3 regions of the Lentibacillus sp. Marseille-P4043 genome follow, and region 1 is predicted to be linked to each of the others. Evidence: riboswitches for the same ligand, from Rfam matches in the RefSeq annotation. Region 1 holds a riboswitch; each other region holds the start of a gene.
The links. A riboswitch is a leader RNA that binds a small molecule or an ion and turns the genes downstream of it on or off. The one in region 1 is predicted to bind cyclic di-GMP.

Region 2: another riboswitch for cyclic di-GMP. It lies ahead of C8270_RS00750 (hypothetical protein); the one in region 1 lies ahead of C8270_RS07050 (aspartyl-phosphate phosphatase Spo0E family protein).
Region 3: another riboswitch for cyclic di-GMP. It lies ahead of C8270_RS11235 (prepilin-type N-terminal cleavage/methylation domain-containing protein); the one in region 1 lies ahead of C8270_RS07050 (aspartyl-phosphate phosphatase Spo0E family protein).

What each region holds. Positions count from the first base shown of each region.
Region 1 is NZ_LT984884.1:1,413,031-1,418,378, forward strand. It holds gene C8270_RS07040 (hypothetical protein) at 1-503, shown strand, start outside; gene C8270_RS07045 (hypothetical protein) at 689-1,057, opposite strand; gene C8270_RS07050 (aspartyl-phosphate phosphatase Spo0E family protein) at 1,299-1,493, opposite strand; cyclic di-GMP riboswitch class I at 1,576-1,660, opposite strand; gene C8270_RS07055 (sigma-70 family RNA polymerase sigma factor) at 2,106-2,696, shown strand; gene C8270_RS07060 (sigma-70 family RNA polymerase sigma factor) at 2,985-3,533, shown strand; gene C8270_RS07065 (DnaD domain-containing protein) at 3,739-4,791, shown strand; gene C8270_RS07070 (hypothetical protein) at 5,056-5,348, shown strand, end outside.
Region 2 is NZ_LT984884.1:143,093-151,918, forward strand. It holds gene C8270_RS00725 (tRNA dihydrouridine synthase) at 1-831, opposite strand, end outside; gene C8270_RS00730 (hypothetical protein) at 1,273-1,581, opposite strand; gene C8270_RS00735 (sodium-dependent transporter) at 1,618-2,982, opposite strand; gene C8270_RS00740 (methyl-accepting chemotaxis protein) at 3,186-4,337, opposite strand; gene C8270_RS00745 (hypothetical protein) at 4,391-5,101, opposite strand; gene C8270_RS00750 (hypothetical protein) at 5,150-5,518, opposite strand; cyclic di-GMP riboswitch class I at 5,648-5,734, opposite strand; gene C8270_RS00755 (M3 family oligoendopeptidase) at 6,146-7,957, opposite strand; gene pepV (dipeptidase PepV) at 8,031-8,826, opposite strand, start outside.
Region 3 is NZ_LT984884.1:2,302,487-2,311,312, forward strand. It holds gene C8270_RS11200 (metal-dependent hydrolase) at 1-646, shown strand, start outside; gene C8270_RS11205 (type II secretion system protein) at 1,086-1,829, opposite strand; gene C8270_RS11210 (type II secretion system protein) at 1,893-2,339, shown strand; gene C8270_RS11215 (hypothetical protein) at 2,332-2,748, shown strand; gene C8270_RS11220 (GspE/PulE family protein) at 2,754-4,379, shown strand; gene C8270_RS11225 (type IV pilus twitching motility protein PilT) at 4,392-5,435, shown strand; gene C8270_RS11230 (type II secretion system F family protein) at 5,436-6,635, shown strand; cyclic di-GMP riboswitch class II at 6,681-6,765, shown strand; gene C8270_RS11235 (prepilin-type N-terminal cleavage/methylation domain-containing protein) at 6,806-7,180, shown strand; partial or broken gene C8270_RS20755 (prepilin peptidase) at 7,276-7,542, shown strand; gene C8270_RS20760 (prepilin peptidase) at 7,579-8,028, shown strand; gene pilM (type IV pilus biogenesis protein PilM) at 8,041-8,826, shown strand, end outside.

The sequences.
Region 1 (5,348 bases):
GGGCCTTTACGAGCATTCAGCTGCTAAAAGAGCAAGTTAAGGTTGCAAAACAGCACTTTTCGAAATCGGAGCAGATGATATTTTCAGCATTTGATTCCTTTTTCTTAGAGAATGGAAATACGAATAGAGGGGAACTATCTTTACTTTGGGTTTCCACCATCATTGAACAATTACCGGGAAAGACAACTGTAACATTTGTTGGAATGGATCACGGTTTATACGACTTTGTAGATAGGAGCTATTTTACCACAAGAAAGACTAGCCCCTTTTCAAACGTTATTACATTCCTAAGCAATGATACTCTCCTCCAGAGTTGTTACAGAAACAACCCTAATCAAGAGGCCCTAGCAAAGTTAATTCCTATCTACAGAAGTCCGGATAGGAAAACGTGTTATTTCAGAAAGGTGAATAAGGTATTGAACCTGAACCAACAAAAAGAGAAAATCGGTAACAAAGAATTCGAGCAACTGGTTGCAAATGATGAAATTGAAATTATATATTAGAAATTAGGGAATACACGAAGAGGGAATTCTCTTTTTTTGTTTTCTATAGGGGTTTCCGGATTGGCACTAATTCAGCATGTGCGATTAACATTAATAAGTAACATTAAACCAAGCTATTGACACGGATGCTGCTGTGTTTTCAGTAAAATAACCCCTTAAGTAAAACCAAAAGGAAAATTGGAGATTTAATCCTTATTCAAAACTCCCCATCCGTCCAAAATGACTTTAGCATCCTTATTTAAATAATTACCAATATCATTTCGAATAAACAGTTTAGGAGAATCGTTTGTCGCCATTTTAAGGCCTTTAATATTAAACGTACTGGCATAGGTATTAATCGTTTTAACTTTGGCGATTTCTTGTCTGGTTAGTGGTTGATATCCAGCCTGTAACATATCTGAGATAAAATTAAATATCTCTCTAGCATTTTTATTTAGCTTATGCTTATGTTCTTCTAATTCACTTAAATTGCTTTCAATATATTTTCTAGCAGAGGAGAACTCAAATTCTTCCGTGCAAGTATTTACTTTATTGATAACTTCGTGTAGTTGCATCGTTTTTTATCACATCTTTCTATCTGTTTTTGGTGATTTCGTACCCCTTAGCAGAATACATAACTACTTTTGCCAAGGGGTCAAAATCATAATTTCCTTTAACGCGACTATGATTCGGCATGGTAATGTTGAGAAAAGCTATATTCGGTTGTTTTTGCTTATATACTATAATAGCTTCTTGGCCATCAGCTACTTCTATAACACCTTGAAAATCAGTGTCATAAATCTTGAATGATACTACTCAAGATGTTCCTTGTCCCTCTGATTTCACCATTCGCTGGTATTTTATAATTAATTCATCTAATTCTTGGCTGCACTTTAAAGTTTTTTTACTGTCAATACCGAACTTTTTGGCTGCTTTTACCATCATTTTTCTTTTACGATTAATTAACTTCAGTAGGTACCCTGTTGTTTCTTTTCTATTTATAGTAATCATCACGCAATCTCCTTCAATCTCTGATGTGACACTTAAAAAGGCGAACCGTAGAAAATAGGCTCACCTATTAAGAATAGATTACTTCGGTAACTAGGCTACCATAACTAAAAAGCTTTAGGTCCTTGGCTTTGCGCCCTTATCTTTCAATAAGTTTGCCATTATCGGATAAACTATATAGATAGTCCAATTGAACTATGTTTTACCTATATTATCTATCGGCGGAAATAACAACTTTATAAAGGGGTTTTTCAAGGGACATGGGGACAGGTTAGGTGTCCCGGGCTGTATCCCGCGTCATACGTGGATTTTCCCCTGGGACAAGAAACCTGTCCCCATGTCCCACTGCCCATGTCCCGCTGCAAATATGTCACTAAAATGTCGAAAATTGGCTGTTTTGTGACTTTCATTGGTTTTAGTGACATTAACCTGTATGTTTCGACAATAACTGCCATTATTCATTTAAATGTGAGTCTGTTCGTTATAGACTTCGTGGGGTTTCGACAAATAAAACACCCCTTTCTAAAATCCTGTCGCCTTGACAGCGTTTGCGATAATAGAAGTAGAATAGCTATTACTTTTGCAAAAAGCCGGCTTTTTAGAAAGAGGCTGCTGATGAATCCAGCGATCAAACTAACTTTTGAAGAAATTGTTAACCAACATGAGGGGAGAATTTACTACTATATCCACAAACTAAACATCAACGATCCTCACCAAGAATTTTATCAAGAAGGCCTTTGTGCATTGTGGAGCGCCTGTGAGACGTATCTGCCGGAAAAATGTCTGCTTGATACATACCTCAACTACACTATCCGCAATCGTTTAGTCGATTTGCTACGGAAAAAGCAACGAGAGCAGAAACACGATAAATTTGTTTACCAAGAAGAAACGAAAATGATGGAAAGTGGTAATCGCTGTAATCAGATGAATCTGCCTGTTGATAAGGACCCGCCGATACCTAATGAAAACTTGGAATTGTGGGCGCAAGTAAAGGCACAGCTAACGGAAAATCAATGGAAGTGGATTGATTTTTATATATTGCGGGATTTGTCGATCAAGGAAATTGCGGAACAGGAAGGTGTCACCGTTGATGCTGTTAAAGGCTGGGCGCGGCAAACCAGGCGTAAATTGAAAAACAATCGGATTAGAAAGCTGCTGTTGCATTGTCTCCATTGCGATGATATGGATCGTATAATCGCAGTTTGATAGAGGGTGTCCGTCCTTGTGGGTCTGTTACCACTGGGGCGGGTGATCTTCTTTTTTTATTGTTCACAAAGTTGTCACAGAAAATTGTCACTTTTATAACAAAAGATGACACTTAACTAGGTACTTCGTTCGATTATAGGAGTAGAGGGGATACTAAAAATAGTTCAAAAGTCATTTTCGGATATGGAAATATTTTTTGTAAGCGATTTAGTTATTAATGTTCCTTCCCTTATGTAGAAAATATTCTAGTATCATTTGAAAGCGGGCTTTTGAGAAAAGAGGAGAAAATTGAATAAGGATAACAAGGTATCATTTGAAGAAATTTTCAAGCAGAATGAGCGACGGATTCATTACCAGATTCACAAGCTACGTATTCAGGATCCACATCGGGAATTTTATGTAGAGGGGCTATATGCCATGTGGTTGGCTTACAAGAAATACAGGCCTGATCAGGGTTTGATGTCGACCTACTTCAACTACACGATTCGGAACCGTTTAATTGATATGCTCCGCAAGAAAACGAGAGAACAGGACCACAATAAATATTTCACCCAAGAAGAAGAGCGAAAAGCGGGTAATGGTAACCGTTCGCGCAAGGATCTTATTCCCATTGTGGATACTTCCGGTATAACTGTGACAGATGATGCACTGTGGGATGAGATAAAAGCAATGCTTACGGAAAATCAGTGGAAATGGGTGAAATGCTATGTCATTGACGACATGCCACTAAAGGAAATTGCGGAACAAGAAGGTGTCATAGTAGACGCGGTCAAGAGCTGGAGTCGAGAAGCCAGAAAAAAACTAAGGAACGCAGGAGTAAAAGAAGCACTGATGTGAGCATGGGGGTGGGACGTGGGGACAGGTTAGGTGTCCCAGGCGATTTTGGCGCGGGGCATGGCTTGGCGGGTGGGACAAGAAACCTGTCCCCATGTCCCACGAACGGGACAACAGCGCCCATGTTCCATTATTTTTGAAGGGATGGATAAGGATGAATTATATTAAAGAGATTAATGCGTTTTATGATCGGGTGGAGCGTACTCCGTTGTCTGCGTCGGCAATTGTTTTGTGGTATACCTTAATGCATATGAATAATAAGGCGATGTGGATCGAGGAGTTTACGGCGGCTGGACCTGTTTTGCGTTTTAAATCGGGGTTAACGGAGAGTTCATTCAAGCGGGCTAGAGCTGAGTTGAAGGAGAAAGGCTATATCACTTATACGTCACGTGGCCGGAATCAAGCACCGGCTTATCGGATGATTCGACTGGATTTGGCTGGGGCTGGTTGTGGTGCAGGGACGATGACCGCTGATGGAAGGGATGGGAGCTGCTTGAAGGCCGAGCAGGTGGACATGCGTGCGGACCAAATTACGGATGGCGGGACAGACCAAGTTACGGTCGGGAAGACGGACCAGACTATGGATGTTGGACTGGACCGGGGTGTGGATGTAGAAGCGAACCAGAACGTGGACCGGGAGATGGACCGGATCACGGACCATTTTACGAACCAGAACGTGAACCGTGATATGAACCAGAACGCGGACCACCTCGCGGACCACCTCGCGGACCACCAAGCGAACCGAACTGCGAGCACATTAATTAAACATAAACAAAACATAAATAAAACAAAACAAGACGAAACAACTGCTGCTGAAGATGCATTTGTTTTTTACCAAGAAAACTTTGGCGTGATCAGTCCGTTTGTATCGGATTCGTTGTTGAATTGGGTAAATGACAGCGGCGAGCCATTGGTAATGGAAGCGATGAAACGTGCGGTAGAGCGTAATAAATTGAGCTGGCGATATGTGAAAAGTATTTTGCAAGCATGGGATCGAAAAGGGATATCGAGTGTAGAAGATGCGAAGGCAGAGGAGGTAGCTTTTCAGAATGAACGGAAGCAGCAGAGCCGTAGGAATGGGCTACAGCAGAATGTGGAAGTGGTACCGGATTGGTTCTGGAAGCGTCAACAGGAGGATGCATTGAAGGCGGAGAAAAAGGAACAGCAGCTGCTTGAAGATGACCCAGAAACGGAGGCGGAAATAATGGCCTTGCTTGAGAAGCATCGTAATATTGGGTGTCAGGTGTCGGCGCAATTGTGAAAATGAGATGAAATTGTTAAAGGCAATTACGAAATAAAATTAAAAATGTTTGGGAGCCCAATGCCGTCTTGAAAAATTTTGTGGAAACTCCTCTCCAGGACTTCTTGGTACAGAAATGACCCAAAAATCAACTGCCAATACATTAGTCGTCGGAAATATTTAGGACACTAGATGTTATGTGTTGTTTTATGTGTATAATGATGTGTATAATATAAGTATAAAAAGATCGTTAATGCATATACTAATGGTTGAGGAATGATGAAAGTGGGTGCTTTTGTAATGACAAAGGAATACCATCCTATTGCAAATTCTAATACTTTAGATTTCTTAAGAAAAAATGTTTTAAATGTTACGGACTTAACAAGAAGCAATAAATTGTCAGAAATACTTGATAGTTTCTCGAACGGAATGTCGGATGAGGTATTTGTTATTCAAAATGGGAAAAAGAAGGATGCCCAGGCAGTTATGGTTGACTTTGAATATTTTGAGCAATTGCTACATTTTAAAGAAATATTAGAAGAATCGCTTGATAAAGTCGCTATAGAAGAAGCTAATAC
Region 2 (8,826 bases), 1.3 Mb from region 1:
GAATGGACGTGGCTCGAATTCTTTTGAATATTTATCATGAAGATCAAGTTGCAATCTTAAGAGATCAAGCAATTCCTTACTGTTATGGTCTTTCGGTTGTTTTTCAAAGGCAAATGGATTTTTAAAAACACCACGCCCAATCATAACCCCATCAACACCATATTGATGAGCGAGTTCTAAGCCAGTTTGACGGTCAGGAATATCTCCATTGATCGTCAAAAGTGTATCTGGTGCCACATGGTCACGAAGTTTCTTAATCTCCGGAATCAGCTCCCAATGTGCATCTACTTTGCTCATTTCCTTTTTTGTACGAAGATGAATGGAAAGATTAACAATGTCTTGTTGCAATAAATGTGTTAGCCAGTCACGCCATTCGTCAACATCCGTGTAACCTAGCCTTGTCTTCACACTTACAGGCAATCCTCCTGCTTTTGCTGCTTGGATAATATCTGCTGCAACTTCTGGACGACGGATAAGGCCGCATCCCTTCCCTTTGGGTGCCACGTTAGGTGCAGGGCAACCCATATTGATATCCACACCCTTGAACCCTAGTTTCGCCAAACCAGTACTCATTTCCCGAAAGTATTCTGGCTTATCCCCCCAGATATGGGCCACCATTGGTTGTTCATCTTCTGTAAAAGTCAATCGCCCACGTACACTATAGATTCCCTCTGGGTGACAATAACTTTCTGTGTTTGTAAATTCTGTAAAAAACACATCAGGTCTGGCTGCTTCACTTACTACATGGCGAAAAATAACATTTGTCACATCTTCCATTGGTGCCAGTACAAAAAACGGTCGTGGTAAATCACGCCAAAAATTATCTATCATATTCAAAACCTCTCATTATGGGACTCCAGGTCAAACCCTTGTCCCCAAAATAAAAAGCAAAGATGTCCCTGCTTCATTTTTACTTATCCCAAGCTTAAGTACTTTTTATCAAACTAAAGTAAATCTTGACCATTATACATTTTAATATTATTAAATAAAAAGTGCAAAGAAATTTTAAGTAAGAGGAAATGATTGGAGACAGAGGAGCAGATACATTGCTGTTAATTTCCAATTCGTATATAAAGGAAAGTTTGAGGCCCATCTTAATATAAACCTTTTGTTCCGCCATAACCTAAAAAGCCTAAACCCTCTAATTTTATGAGGAATTAGGCGTTTGGTCTTCCACGAAAGCACCTTTTATGGAAGAAACTTATTGAAGGATTTTTTTATTGATAAGACCACTGCCTTTGTTTCAATTAATATCCAATTGCAACTTCTTAACTAGATATCAGTTATGAGGGGGGCTGCATTGGCTACATAGTTTCTATTGACATACCTTTGCCCTTCTACCAATTTTAGAAGCTTTTGAATCACTTTTTCCATAGAAATACCCGTTTTCGGAACGTCTGCCTTTTGAATAATGCGATTATAGTAATCCTCCGTATACTCAGGCATGTCCCCTAACGTTAGTTTGTTAGGATCCTTTAATTCATCTATTTTCGTTAAAATCGTCTTAAAGTAGGACAATAATTCCTCTCTTTGAAAGTCATTCCCATCCATACTAGGAAACAATTTTTGTATTTCCTTCATTATTTGACCTCCTTGATGTCTGTACTAAAAGTAGTTTTATTTAAAGAAACTTAGAATCCAGTCAGATAGCCCTGCTGCATCTAAGAAAACAATGATGATAGCGATTGGAACGATGTATTTTAAAAGAAAATAACAGATGTAAAAGAATACGTATCCTATATTCGATCCTTGTTTTAATTCGTTAAACAAATCTTCTTTTGAAATTTTCCAGGATACAAAAATTGAAATTAATAAGGCACCTAAAGGCATTAAAATATTACTGACTGCATAATCCATCAAATCAAAAATCGTCTTATTAAAGAACTGGACATTTGCTAATACACCGTACGAAAGACAGGCTGGGACCCCAACAATAAATATAAGAATACCAATCACCCAAGTACTTTTCTTGCGTTTACTCGGATCATTTTTAGTAACTGCCGCCACAATAATTTGAATCATAGAAAATGCTGAAGTGAAAGCAGCAAATAAAAATAATATTAAAAACGCCAAAAAGAATAGCATTCCATAAGGCATTTGTTCAAACACGGCCGGTAAAACAGCGAATATTAAAACAGGTCCAGCATCCGGTTCAATCCCAAATGAAAAAACCCCTGGGAAAATGGCTAATCCTGCCAATAAAGCAATGACAATATTTAAGATAATGATAGAAATTGCTGACCGAGGTAGATTTTGCGTCTTAGGTAAATAAGAAGCATATGTAAGCATTACCGAAACACCTAATGACAGCGTAAAGAATGCTTGTCCAAGTGCAAATAAGATACTCTCAGAAGTCAACTTTGAAAAATCTGGTACTAGCAGAAATTTCACACCTTCAATCGCACCATCTAGGCTCAAGGAACGAATCACTAATATCAAAAATAAAAAAACTAAGGCTGGCATCATGACTTTACTTGCTGATTCAATACCTTTTTGAATACCTTGAGAAACGACAAGAATTGTGATGAGCATAAAAACAAGCTGGGCCGCAATCACGGAAAACGGGTTAGAAATAATTTTGCCAAATAGCTCCCCATACTGATCCTGCGTCAATCCATTTAATTCGCCGCTCAAAGTTTTAACAATGTATAAAATGATCCATCCACCTACAACACTGTAAAACGATAGAAGTACAAAGCTTGTAAAGACACCGAGTTTCCCTATAATATTCCACTTCTTTGATGCTAGTTTGCCATATGTTTGTACAGGATCACTTTGGCCCATTCTTCCTATCATAAATTCTCCTAATAATAAGGGCATTCCCAAAACTAGTGTGAAAGCTAAAAATATGAATAAGAAAGCTCCCCCACCACCAGTTCCGGCAACATAAGGGAATTTCCAAATAGCCCCAAGCCCTATCGCCGAACCAGCTGCTGCTAAAATAAATCCTATTTTTGATCTCCATTGCTCTTGTTGTGACATTACTACTCCCTTTCCGATTGAATACCATTCCTTCTACAACAACTGCTGTTTTTGAAAGATTTTTATAAAAAATGATTTTCACACCTATAAAGTTACAAATGAAAGCTTCTCACAAGTTTGATCAACTTATGAGAAGCATTCTTATCTATATCAACGATCTTTATGCTGTTCGACTGATCTTATCTTCCACCGCTTGATCCATCTTAAGCTTCCTCTGTTCCAGCACCATCTAATAGTATATTGTTGACGTCATTTCTTAATTCTGAAAGGCTCTTTGCTTCCTGAACTAATTTTTGTATTGTATCTAGCTCATCATCACTAATTTCTACAAGTTCCTCGAACATTTCAACAGATTCCTGAGAGATAGAAGTTATCTCTACCATTGATGCCATTATCTGCTGAGAAGCAGAAGATAATTCTTCTGTACTTGCAGAAGAATTTGCATTGTTTTCAGCAATAATCTTTGTAGCAGATAGAATCTTTTCAAACATAGTTCCAATCTCTTCAACGGTCGTATTTGCATCTTTAAATTCTTCTATTCCCTGTTGCATCGAATTAACTACTATTTCCGTTTCTCCTTGTATATTCTTTACAATATCTGATACTTCAGAAGAAGACTGACGAGATTGTTCAGCCAATTTTCGTACCTCGTCGGCAACAACCGCAAAGCCTTTACCGTGCTCACCTGCACGTGCTGCTTCTATTGTCGCATTCAATGCCAATAGATTGATTTGTTCTGAAATCCCTGTAATCACTTTTACAATCGTATCGATTTCGTGAGAACTTTCTCCAAGTTTATTTATTGCACCAAATGTTGTATTTACCGTTTGATTAAACTGCCCCATTTTCTCCAAAGAATCTTTTAGCTTTACATTTCCTTCTTGCGTCAATTCTAAGGTAGTATTCGATTGTTCCGAAATTTGATTTGACCTCACCGAAAGATCTTCGATAGACTGTGTCATTTCTTCCATAGACATTGTACTTTCTTCTGTAGCTACTAATTGTTTCTTTAATCCTCTACCTACCTCATCGATTGCTGCTCTTACAATATCGGCTTTCTCGGTTGCGTATTCACCGACTTCAGCAAGATTTTCTCCTTTTTTATGAACACTTGTTGAAAATGAATGAAACTTCTCCCTTACATGGCCAAAGAATTCGATTAGTTGATTAAATACAGTATGATCGGCGCTTTTTTCATCAACTTTACTACCGATATTACCTGCCGATATTTCTCTCATTCCATTTAAGATTTCTTTATTTATATGGGGTTGATGCTTCAGTGAAAAATATTGATAAGCAAAATACACTGTTGTCCCCAATAAGATAACAATAATAACTAACATTATGGCTTCCATGATTAATAAATCCCCTGCTTTTTTATTATTTGATTCGATCTATAATGAAAATCTTAAAGTTCCCTAATCAATACATAAGTTCCATCGGCTGTATTTAAAGGAATATCATTCAACCTACTATTATCTTGATATTTATGAACAATATAATTTCCTTCAACATCTGTGTATTTCTTCATATTATGATACTTTTCCAAAACACGTATCGATTTCGGATTTGTCGCTTCAACCAAAACAGCCTTCAACCCTTGCGAAGATGCCTTTGTTATCAGTCTATTTCCTAATTGCTGAATAATTTCGTGACGGTTATGTTCAGCTGTTACCCCTATCATGAATAGGTGGAATATCTCTCCGTCATTAAGTTCTTTTCCGTTTCGTTCTTTATAATCCTCCAAGAAGCGTTTATCCACATCTTCCAAAGCATGCACAATAACATTCATATCATAAAAAGAACCTTCAAATACATCTTCCCCGATAATCTCTGGCGCATTTGTATCACCGGCAAAGACACCGACAACCTCATTATTACTATCTTGAGCGACTGCGCAGTATCCCTGATCAACTATAGTGTTTAAATAATCCTTGGTAAACTCGAAGAAATCTTCATAATTTATATTTAACTGACCTACCATCGGTTCCTGTACCCATTTGCCTGAAACATCCACTCCAACAAATGAACGTGCTAGACACTCAGCTGCTCTCTGAATTAAATCTGTTTGTTCCTTCGTTATAATTTCGTATGTATATAACTCTAATGTTGTTTGCACTTATTAACTTCCTTTCACATTTAAAAATTCCTAATTAGAAACCTAACATTACACAGAACGAGGTACATCATCGACAATTGTACCTGAGAAATCTATTCTTTCAAGTACATTCCTAATTTGCACTTGAGCAATCTTAGATGAAGGATTTACTACAAGGACATCCTTAAAACCCAAGGTGGAATAAAATTGCATCGTTTCTTCCAACTGTGGTACCACTTTTGATGGAACCGGCGTTTGGTAAGTTGCATCGACAACAAATGTATAATTTTGTCTTGATACTTTATTAATTGTATCCTGTAAATCTGTCATATAACCTTCTACATCTTCCTCTCTCATCAATCCATGCACCTGTACATGTACTTCCTTGACGGGTTCATTTACCGCCATTTTATATTTCTTTTTATCTACAACTATCATCTCTAATCCTCCTTTTTTCCTATAATCCGCTACATTTCGTTGTTGCAGTTTGTATGGTTTTTTCGTAAGAGCATAAAAAAAGACTATCCCATATGTAGACAGGGATAACCAAATAATCCTTCACATAATACTGGCAACCCGACTATCATTATCCATAGGGATTTTAGACTCGTAGCTTTGTGTCCTTACCTTTCGATAAGTTTACCTTTTTCAATTTTTATAAACATAGGACTAAACTCATGCTCATATATTACTATATCATTATAAACATTTTGTCGATTTTTGTCGATTATAGAGTTTTTTTCCAAAATTGGATATATGGGACGCGGGGACAGGTTTCTTGTCCCAGGCTGAATTGGCATAGTGGCAAGCTTGCCGCGCGGGACACCTAACCTGTCCCCACGTCCCGCTTATCAACGGCTGTTCCATTTATATATTCTCCCCACAATGTCCCTATTTCAGTAGATGTGAGCTTCAAACCTTCTATTGAAAAATAATCATTGATCTATTAAACAACACATATATTATCCATGCCACACTAATAAGGCAAATCCATCGCAAATACTTGGTAAAAAGCCATAAAAAATAGTGCTTGTCCCTAATGCCGACAAGCACCATTCCTATTCTTTAGTTTTTACCTACTTCATTTGTCAAACGAATAAATTCATCCACATCTTTTGCCATTAATTGAATTCCTGCTGCCCAGAAATCTTGTTTGGTTACATCAACACCTAAATGTTTTTCTGCTAAATTTTCTACTTTCATAGAACCTGTATCTTTTAATAGAGCAATGTACTTTTCTTCAAAGCCTTCTGGGTGTTTTAAGTATTCGGCATAAATTCCTAAGCTAAACAAATAACCAAACGTATAAGGGAAGTTGTAGAACGGCACTTCATCAATAAAGAAGTGTAATTTGCTGCACCAGAAATGCGGATGATAGCTGGATAAACTATCGTTGTATGCATCCTTTTGTGCTTGAACCATTAATTCATTCAGCCTTTTTTCCGAAACAATCCCTTCTGTTCGTTCCTTATAGAAGGCATTTTCAAATAAAAATCGTGCATGAATGTTTAAAAACATTGCCGTAGCATTTTCCAATTTGGAATTTAATAAGGCAATTTTTTCCCCAGCGTTTTTTGCATTTTCTACCGTTGCATTCCCGATAATTGTTTCTGCAAATGTACTTGCCGTTTCCGCTACATTCATGGCATACCCTTGATTTATATAAGGTAAATCCTTCATAACATGACTATGAAACGCATGACCAAGTTCATGGGCTAGTGTGCTAGTATCGTTTGGCGTACCAGTGAATGTCATAAAAATTCGTGATTCCTCAAATTCTGGAAGTCCTGTACAATACCCACCTGGTCGTTTGTTTGGACGATCCTCTGCCTCTACCCAACGATTTTCAAGCGCATGTTTGGCAAAACCTGAAAGCTTTGAACCAAAGGAAGCGAAATGGTCAATCACAAAGTCACATGCTTCATCATATGTAAATCGGGTCGGTTTCTCATCACCTAATGCTACCGGAGCATCCACGTCTTGCCAGCCCAGTTTTTCCATACCGAATAGGTCAGCCTTTTGATTCAAAAAGTCAATGAAAGGCTGTTTATTAGCGGCAACTGCTGACCACATCGCATCAAGCGTTTCTTTAGACATACGATTATATTCCAATGGTTCGTCCAAATAATTCTTGCGGTCATGTGCCTCTTGCAACGTAATCCGATAACCATCCAAATGATTGATGGTATCGGCAAAAATTGGTGCATATTTCGTCCATGCTGCTTCCCAATTTCCAAACAGTGTTTTGCGTACTTCCGGGTCTGGATCCGTATACATCCGGTTCATAGCTTGACCAACTGACAATTCTGTTTCTTTTCCATCTTTATCTGTGAATGGAATCGTCATAATCGAGACAACGGAATCATATAAACTGCTCCATGCAGATAAACCATCTTTATTTAATTCAGCGATGAGCTTTTCTTCCTCTTCAGATAAAAGCCGTTTTCCTTGATCACGCATTTCATTTAAAACAAAAGAAGTTTCCTTTAACGCTTCATCTTCCAAAAGATTTTGCCAATCGTTATCCGAAATCGCCACAAGTTTTTTGGTAAAAGTATTCGAAAGCTTTTGCACTTCGCTATATAAATCCATCACTTGTCCCATCACTACATTGGCATGTTCATCATTCATGTATGCATCATGACACATTTGCACAAATGTGGCGGATTGACCTAACCCTTTACCAATTGCTTCTTGTTTTTGCAAAATAGTTTTAAAGGTTATTGCAGATTGATCTGTGCTAAAATCCCATTCGTTCAACAAATGTTGATATGCCTGGATTTCCTCTTGAATCGCTTTCAGTTTAGCCTGTAATTCCGCTGATTTTGTACCTCCAGGAAAAATGCTTTCTAAATCCCAAGTATCTACATATTTCATATTGCTCCCCCTTTTTTTCACTATTTTAAACCTTTTGAGTGAATTTAGAAACTAAAATGAAAATGACATCACTTTAAAGATCCGCTTTTGCCAATTCATAAATAGCTTGTGCGTAAATCGCCGTTGCTTTTAATAAATCCTCCACAATAGCATATTCATCTTTTTGGTGCATCACATCTTCACGTCCCGGGAATAGTGCACCAAAGGCAACCCCATGTTCTAATGCACGTGCATAGGTTCCGCCACCGATAGCAAGTAGTTCTGCGTTTTCCCCAGTTTGTTCTTCATATACTCTTTGTAATGTTTGGATAAGCGGGTCATCTTTTTTGACATAAGCAGGCTTGGAATCGGTGAAGTTTTCCAGTTGCAGTTCATTTTCCTGTACCACTGCTTGAATTTTTTCCTTTCCTTCATCAATATCAAATGTAACAGGATAGCGCATATTTAATCCAATCCGACCGCCAGTTTCCTTATTGTAGTTCATTATTCCGGCATTAATAGTCAAATCTCCAGATACCTCATCTTGATAAACAATGTCAAATATCTCTCCACGGGATTGGTTAAAAAATGAAGCAACTGTATCAACGAATTTCTTCCCCTGAACATCCAACTCCAACGCTTGTAAAAATTGCGCCATAAAAATACCAGCATTTTTCCCGTTTCGTGGTTCTGCACCATGGGCACTAACCCCAACCAGTGTCAAAATGAGTTCATCTTCATTTTCTGAGGCATCTCCATCTAATCCTGATTCTTTAAGAAATACCTGATACTTTTGTATAATATCCTCGGCTCCACTATGTAATTTCAGGCGAACTTCAGCAAAATCTGGTACCATATTATACCTTCGTCCGGATTGGAACGACCGCAAT
Region 3 (8,826 bases), 890 kb from region 1:
AGTGGAAACAAATAAACATACGATTTTATTTGATCCGTTTATTTCGGGGAATGAGAAGTGTGATTTGAATGCTGACACTATCAAAGCAGATGTTATTTTGCTTACACATGGACACAATGATCATGTTGGGGATACCGTTGAAATAGCCAAACGAAATGATGCATTAGTGGTTGCGCCAAATGAACTGGCTAATTACTTAGGTGGAAAAGGATTAAACACACATCCAATGCATATTGGTGGTGCACATGAATTCGACTTTGGTAAAGTGAAGTTTACGCAAGCATTTCATGGATCTTCTTATACCGAGGAAGATGGAACTATTATATATACTGGGATGCCTGCTGGAATATTGTTAACCGTTGAAGGGAAGACAATTTATCATGTCGGAGATACGGGGTTATTTAGTGATTTAAAATTAATCGGTGACATGAATGATATTGATGTTGCATTCGTGCCAATCGGTGATAATTTTACAATGGGACCAGAAGACGCCCTCATTGCGGCAGACTGGATTCAAGCCGACACTGTCGTACCAATACATTATAATACATTCCCGGTGATTGAACAGGATCCAGATGATTTTGCTCAGAAAGTTAAGACTGGAAAGGGAAAAGCATTAAAAATTGGAGAAGCGATGGAATTATAAGAAAAACGTGAGCTGAGTTAGCTCGAATAGTCAGATAACGCGGAGAAATATAAGGAATAACGCGAAAGACAGCATATCAATTGGTATGCTGTTTTTTTGTATAACAGCATGTATATATTTAAACAACAAAACATCATAATAACTAATACACCTATGCTAAAAGGACTGCTATCTTATGCTAACTAAGAACCGTTTTTCTCACATAGTTTGTTGCTATTGATAGAAACTGCTACCTACTTTACTGTGACTTCCTCTAATCCTTATAAGGTAAGGGCTAATCCAGTGATAAGGAAAAATACTCGCTTACCATGAAGATGCTTCAGCAGCATTTCATCGCACGAGCATATATTCTAAAAATAGAAGTGTTAAAACCATTTTATACTCTATTCGCATTGTTAAGTACAGTTTTCTTTACAAATGCTGTACTACTTAGATTTGCTCACGTCTTTTTCTTACACTGTAACGTAGATTTTTTGTGATCACGAATTTCTTGATTGCCACAAAGGGCTTTTCCGTCAACTTGGATGCTCCCGCTTGTTATGACCTTGGCTTTATTATATAGGTTAATATTCTTGTTAAAGTGTGCAGCACCGGATATTTTAAGTTTGACATTCTCCTCTACAATGGTGTTATTTCTTACTACTAGAGATCCTATTATCTCATAGTAATTGTTGCAATTTCCTTTTTTTAAGATTAGCTTATCCAGCACAATAGATCCTCTAAATTTGCATGGGACATTTTCACTTTCTTCTTTACCAGCATCAATATATAAGTCGTGATCATCTTTATGATTCCAAGTAGTTTCCAAAGAAAAATTATTTCCTGAATTATTAGTTGTTGTTATTTTTACCGATAAAGGTTTATTATAATCAAGGTTTTTGACACAGTGATTAATCGTCTTGAGCGGCTCCTCACCGTTAGATATAGTTAAATGGGTTATGGTTAAATTATCTTTTCCATTAAAACAAAGTTCATCACCGGAAAGATATTTTCCTCTCATTGTATTAATTAAAACGTTTGTGTCCTGTTTTAATGAAATATTTTCACTTGCTTCTTTTTGGTTATTGAACATTTCCATGACTAGAGTTGATGATAGTGTAATAACGATAATAAATAAACTAAGTGCAGCTAACAACTCTACTAATGTCATTCCGTGTTCGTTTTTATATTGTCGAAAATTCATGTTCTTCACATCCAATAAGATGATATAATAAGAAAAAAGCCACAATGAAAGGAGTGAGCTCTTTTGACTAGAAAAATTGATAGAAAAAGTAATAGTGGGTTTACTCTTATTGAAATTATAGCATCAATTGCGATTTTGGGAATGGTAATTGCAGTTTTTTTGCCGATTTTCCCACAAATTATGAAATGGACAGTTAACACGGATAATGAATTAGTGGCTAGTAATCTACTAGGACAAGTGGCCTATGATGTGAAAAATGCAAGCATCATTGATCAGAAGACAGGAACGATTTCTATTTGTCCTACGTATTCGTCAATTAAAAAGAGTTCATTAGGTAATCTTTCATCCTATACGTTGAATGATAACGACTACTCCGTAAAATTACATATATGTAAAGAAAAAGATGTGGACTTATACCGGACAAATATTCAGATTTATACCGCTACTAATAAAAAGGTCAGTGAATCATATACGTATATTTCGGGCCATTCAGGTGATGTAGATGAATAATTTTAAAAATCAGCGTGGAGCAGCATTCGTTATTACATTAATGATCATTACACTATTTCTCTTGTTTATTTTAACTCAGTTTCATCAAGTTACAAACACAACAAAACAGGTAACAATAGTAGAGAAAACGCTTGATGCACAGCTTATTGCTGAAATGGGAGTTGATTACTATCGTGAATTGGTAGACAAGTATATACAAGATGAGGAGATTAAAGATCCAAATAAAATAACACTTCCAGAGCCAAATCCCCCCACAATTGATTCAAATCATGCGTATCAAATTTCAGCTTACAAAATGATAGAGAAATCTGATACAAAGGTGATAATTACTTTTAGAAGTACCGGTATAGCCTTTGATAAGGAAAAACAGATTGATGATAAAATTACCATTCATTTTGCAGAGGAGTGATTGCCGTGAAAACACGCAAACGTTTAGGAGACTTACTTCAAGATGCGGGTCTAATAACGAATGATCAACTAAATGAAGCACTAGAAAATAAACGAAACGATCAAAAGTTAGGAGATGCATTGCTTGAGCGTGGATACATTACAGAGCGACAACTAATCGAAGTGTTGGAATTCCAATTAGGGATTCCCCATGTTTCGTTATATCGTTATCCAGTTGATGAACATGTTTTAGGACTTGTCTCAAAAGAAGTCGCTCAAAAAAATTACATTATGCCATTAAAAATTCAAGATAATACACTACTTCTTGCGATGAAAGACCCCATGGATTATTACATTATCGATGACTTGGAATTGGGAACAGGTTTTAGTATATCGCCAGTAATTGCAGCAAAAGATGATATTTTGTATGCGATCAATAAATTTTACTTTAAAAATGAATCAGAAATGGTAATTGATCAAACAAATGAAAATGATGAAGCACCAGTTATTCGTCTGTTGGATCAGCTACTAAATACAGGAATTCAATTAAAGGCAAGTGATATCCATATTGATCCACAAGAAACAAACGTTCACGTACGTTACCGGATTGACGGTAAATTACAGACTGAAAAAATAATTCCAAAGCAAATGCAGAATTCTTTAGTTGCCCGGATTAAGATTCTAGCAGATTTAAATATTACCCAAACAAGGCTTCCACAAGATGGACGAATTAAAACTACTGTAGGTGTCACACCAGTAGACTTACGGATATCCTGCCTGCCAACGGTTCATGGCGAAAAAGTTGTTGTCCGTATCTTAGATTTAAACAATGCCTTAATGCACTTAAATGAGTTAAACTTTTCAGAGGAAAATCGTAAAAAGTACAAACAATTAATAACGAATCCGTCCGGCCTTGTATTATTAACAGGTCCAACAGGATCAGGAAAAACATCAACATTATATGCTTCAATCAACCAGTTGAATACAGAAAACGTTAATATTATTACAGTTGAAGATCCAGTTGAATATCAGTTAGAGGGAATTAACCAAGTCCAAGTTAATAGTGCAATCGGGCTTACGTTTGCTAGTGGTTTGCGTTCTATTTTGCGACAAGACCCAAATATTATCATGGTTGGGGAAATTCGTGACCAGGAAACAGCCGAAATTGCAATTCGAGCGTCTTTAACAGGGCACTTAGTGTTTAGTACATTGCATACTAATAGTGCCATTGATACTGTTCCACGATTAATTGATATGGGAATTGAACCCTATTTAGTTGTCTCCTCATTGACTGGTATCGTAGCCCAGCGTTTAGTCCGTAAAATCTGTCGGGACTGTGCGACAAAGCGGGAACCAACCAAAATGGAAGCAGAGATTTTTTCGAAAAATTGTGTGGATGTAGAGCATGTCTATTATGGAAAAGGCTGCAGTAGCTGTCACCAGCGTGGTTACCGGGGCAGATTAGCAGTTCAAGAAGTATTGGTGGTTGATGAAACAATAAAAAGTATGTTGTTGAATAACAAATCAATCACTGATATTCGATCCTATGTAAAAGAACAGGGGATGGCATTTTTAATTCAGGATGGGTTAGACAAGATTAAACAAGGGTTAACAACAATGGAAGAAATTTTGCAGGTTTCGATTAGGGTGTAAGGGGGTAAAAGAATGAAAGAGCAGTTTGATAGATGGTTAATTGATGCATGTCAAAAAAAAGCATCTGATGTGCATTTAACGGTTGGAAAGGCCCCTATTTTTCGAATAAATGGACAGTTGACGGAGCAAGCTACAAAAAAATTGGAACCGTCTGACACGGAACAAATTGTCAAAGCGATCATTCCTGATAACCAATGGTCTCAATTGGAGCAACAGCGTGAATTGGATTTCTCCTATGGAATTAGTCATGTATCACGGTTTCGAATCAATACATTTTATCAAAGAGGTGCATTGTCACTTGCTATCCGGATCGTCCCGACGGAAATTCCGTCAATTGATGAATTGCATTTACCGTCGATTATGAAAGAAATAATTTATCAGCCACAAGGGTTAATACTTGTAACCGGTCCTACAGGAAGTGGGAAAAGTACAACCCTAGCTTCGATGATCGATTACATGAACAAAACATTAAAAAAGCATATTATTACGCTTGAAGACCCGATTGAATATATGCATGAACATGATCAATCTATTATTGATCAACGTGAAATTGGTTTTGATGCTAATAGTTTTCAGGGTGCACTTGTAGCGTGTTTGCGTCAAGACCCTGACGTTATTCTCGTTGGGGAGATGCGTGATTTAGAAACAATTTCAACAGCGATTACAGCTGCAGAGACTGGACATTTAGTATTAGGAACTTTACACACGCAAGACGCTGTATCAACAATCGAACGAATTATTGATGTCTTCCCAGCGGAACAGCAAACTCAAGTGCGAATTCAATTATCGACGGTCTTAAAAGCCGTTATTTCGCAACGGCTCTTAATGAAAAAAGACAATATGAGACGGATTGTTGCTACAGAAGTTTTAATCAATACGTCAGCAGTGAAAAATTTAATTCGTAATGAAAAGCTGTTTCAAGTCCAAAATGTGTTGCAAACGTCGAGAGAACTAGGAATGCACACACTTGAGATGGATCTAAAACGGTTGCTTCAAGAAGATAAAATCGCTTATGAAACAGCTGCTCCTTTTATGCAGGAGAGGGGTTTGTATTAGATGAACTATCAATATACTGGCAAACGAATTTCGGGGCAAAAAATAACAGGGAAAATTGAAGCGGATTCCAAAAAAGCTGCACTGTTTCAACTGGAGAAAAACGGGTTGATCATTTTTGCTATCGATGAAACCAAACCATGGAACAAAGACATTATTTTAAATAAAAAGATCAAAAATAAGGATTTTGTTATCTTTCTTCGGCAATATGCTACGTTAATTCATGCAGGGATTTCTATTTCAGACGCTACCAAAACGATGATGATGCAAACGGAAAATTATTCATTAAAAAACGCGCTTACAGATATTAACAAGCAGCTTGAGCAGGGACAAGCCCTTTCCCAAGCTGTAGAACGTCATCCAAAAGTTTTCCCAACACTACTTGTTAACATGATCCGTGCAGGAGAAGCTAGTGGAAAGTTAGATGAAATTTTAAATCAAATGGCTGATTATTATGAGAAAGCGTACCGAAACAAACAAAAGGTTATTTCTGCGCTATTGTATCCAAGTGTTGTTGGTGTTATAACACTTTTACTTAGTTTATTTTTATTAGTATTTGTCGTACCACGATTTGTTAGTATGTTTCATTCCTTTGGCGGGGAAATACCAGCTTTCACGCAATTCGTTATGACCTTAAGTGATTGGGCAGGTTCTTATTGGTGGTTATTGTTCGTTTTAGTTGTACTTTGCTTACTAGTATATAAGTATCTTATGCAATATAATGCTTTCATTTATCGTATTGATGTGATAAAAATGAAACTCCCCTTTCTTGGTGTACTCGTGCATAAAGGGGCATTAGTCCGTATGACACAAACACTGAGTACGTTGGTTAATAGTTCCGTACCCATCTTACAATCTGTTGAAATAACTGAAAAGGTTGTTGGAAACCGTGTCATGCAAGATGTGCTTGAAAAGGCACGTAAATCCCTTGAAGTAGGCGAATCGATTACAAAACCAATGAAAAAGCATTGGGCCTTTCCTGCACTAGTCATCCAAATGATTCAAATTGGGGAGAGAACCGGGACTTTAGACCATATGTTGTCAAAGGCTGCAGAATTTTACGAAGAAGAAGTGGAACAATTGTCCAATCGAATCAAAACATTAATCGAACCAATTATGATTATTATCCTGACCGTAATTGTCGGCAGTATTATTGCGGCAGTGGTTATTCCGATGTTTTCGCTGTTTGGAAATATTCAATAGAATAATATAGATTTTTGTCTAGTAATCAATTATAATCTTAATAGGACTAAAGTAGGGCGCGATGATAGACTATCTTTAATCTGGGCACTTTGGATAGTCAGGAGTGAGTAGTGCAACCGACTAATTAAGTTCTCATAGCTTTCTATCATTATAAAAAGGTGGGGATTTTTGTGTTTGCACGAATGAAGAAAATATTGAAAAAGGAAAAAGGATTTACGTTGGTAGAGTTACTAGCAGTCATCGTTATTTTGGGAATTATTTTAGCGATTGCGATTCCAGCAGTTGGGAACGTTATCAGTAAATCAGAAAACGATGCTAAACAAGCCAATATTGATTTAATATTAAATGCTGCAAGGTTGGCTGATGTTAATGGTGAGTTTAGTGATGATATGAAGGTTTCTGAATTAAAAGATGAAGGTTATTTAGAAGAAATTCCAGAAGTTCCTGGTGAAGAAGAAGAAACATATGGTGAGGGTACTGTAAAGAAAAATGAAGATGGAACATTCGAATACACAAGTGATATTGGAAAGCCATCCGAAGATTAACACTAATTAACGAATCGTAATCATAATATTTTAACGCCTTGCACCGACTGTGACAGGGCGTTTTATTCACTATATTATTGCAAGGAGAACTGTGAATGGACACTTCGCTAATTTTTTTATTCTTCCTATTGGGCTTAATCTTCGGTTCATTTTTTAACGTCGTTGGTCTACGTTTACCCACGAAACAGCCTTTTGCAAATGATCGCTCAATCTGTCCACAATGCAAACAAACGCTTTCCTGGTATGAGCTTATCCCTGTATTATCATTCCTACTGCAGCTAGGGAAATGTCGGCATTGTCAGGTAAAAATATCCCCGATTTATCCCATAATCGAGATAGCAACTGGATTTCTGTTTGCATGTAGTTACGTTTTATTTGGTTTGCATTTGGAGTTAATCATGGCATTATTATTGATGTCGATGTTGATCATTATTTTCGTTTCTGATATTACATACATGTTGATCCCCGATAAGCTATTACTGTTCTTTTTACCACTTTTTATCGTGATGCGATACGTTGAACCCCTTGATCCGTGGTGGTCAGCAATTGTTGGAGCCTTAATTGGTTTTGCTGTTATTGCGATTGTAATCCTTGTTAGCCGTGGCGGTATGGGAGCGGGGGATATGAAATTGTTTGGAGTTCTAGGAATTGTGTTGGGAATGCAAAAGGTGTTACTAGCGTTTTTCCTCGCTTGTGTGATTGGTGCGTTTATCGGCATGCTGTTGCTCCTATTTAAGGTGATTGAACGTAAACAGCCTATTCCATTTGGGCCATATATAGTTGTGGCGGCAATTGTAACCTATTTTTACGGTGACTCTCTATTAAACTGGTATTTAAATCTTTTATAAGCAGGTGACAACATGGGTTTGATGAATAATGGCAGAGTAAATATGGTTATCACAAATCATTCGTTACGTTATACATTTCATAAAAATGCTTCCAGCAGTGGTTTAGTTACATATGGGGAAGTAGAATTGCCAAACGGTACAATAAAAGACGGAACAATTGCTAACAAATCTGCTTTCTTAGAAGCGGTAAATCTTCTTGTACATCAGCAAAAATGGAAGCGAAAAAAGCTGTATTTTTCGCTTCCAGACGATACTGTAGTTGTTCGGAAATTACAGATTCCTGCAGCATTATCCAAAGAAGAAGCAATGGGATATGTAAATACACAAATTGGTAATAGCTTGTATTTACCATTTGCAAATCCTGCTTTAGCAATTGAATTTTTGGACAATGATAGGGAAAATAGAGAGATTTTATTATTTGCGTATCCCAAAGAGAAAATAACGGCCTTTGTAGCTATTTTTGAAGAAGTTGGACTGAAACCAGTAGTTGCGGATCTTACATCGCTAGCGGTTTACCGATATTATTATTTGCATCAGCCGGATGAAAAGGAGCACATCCTACTTATCCACTGGGATCGCGATGCACTTGTATTAACGGTTTTCCAGCAACATAAAGCCATTTTTACAAGGCATATGAAAATAGAAATGGTTGAAACGCCAAGTGAAGATAAAGCGATGGATACTATTAATGAATATATAACTGAAATCAATCGTATTATTGATTTTTACCAATATTCGATTACGAAAGGGGAGGAACGGATTAATAAGTTGCTTTTATCTGGGGACTTCCCGTTTTTA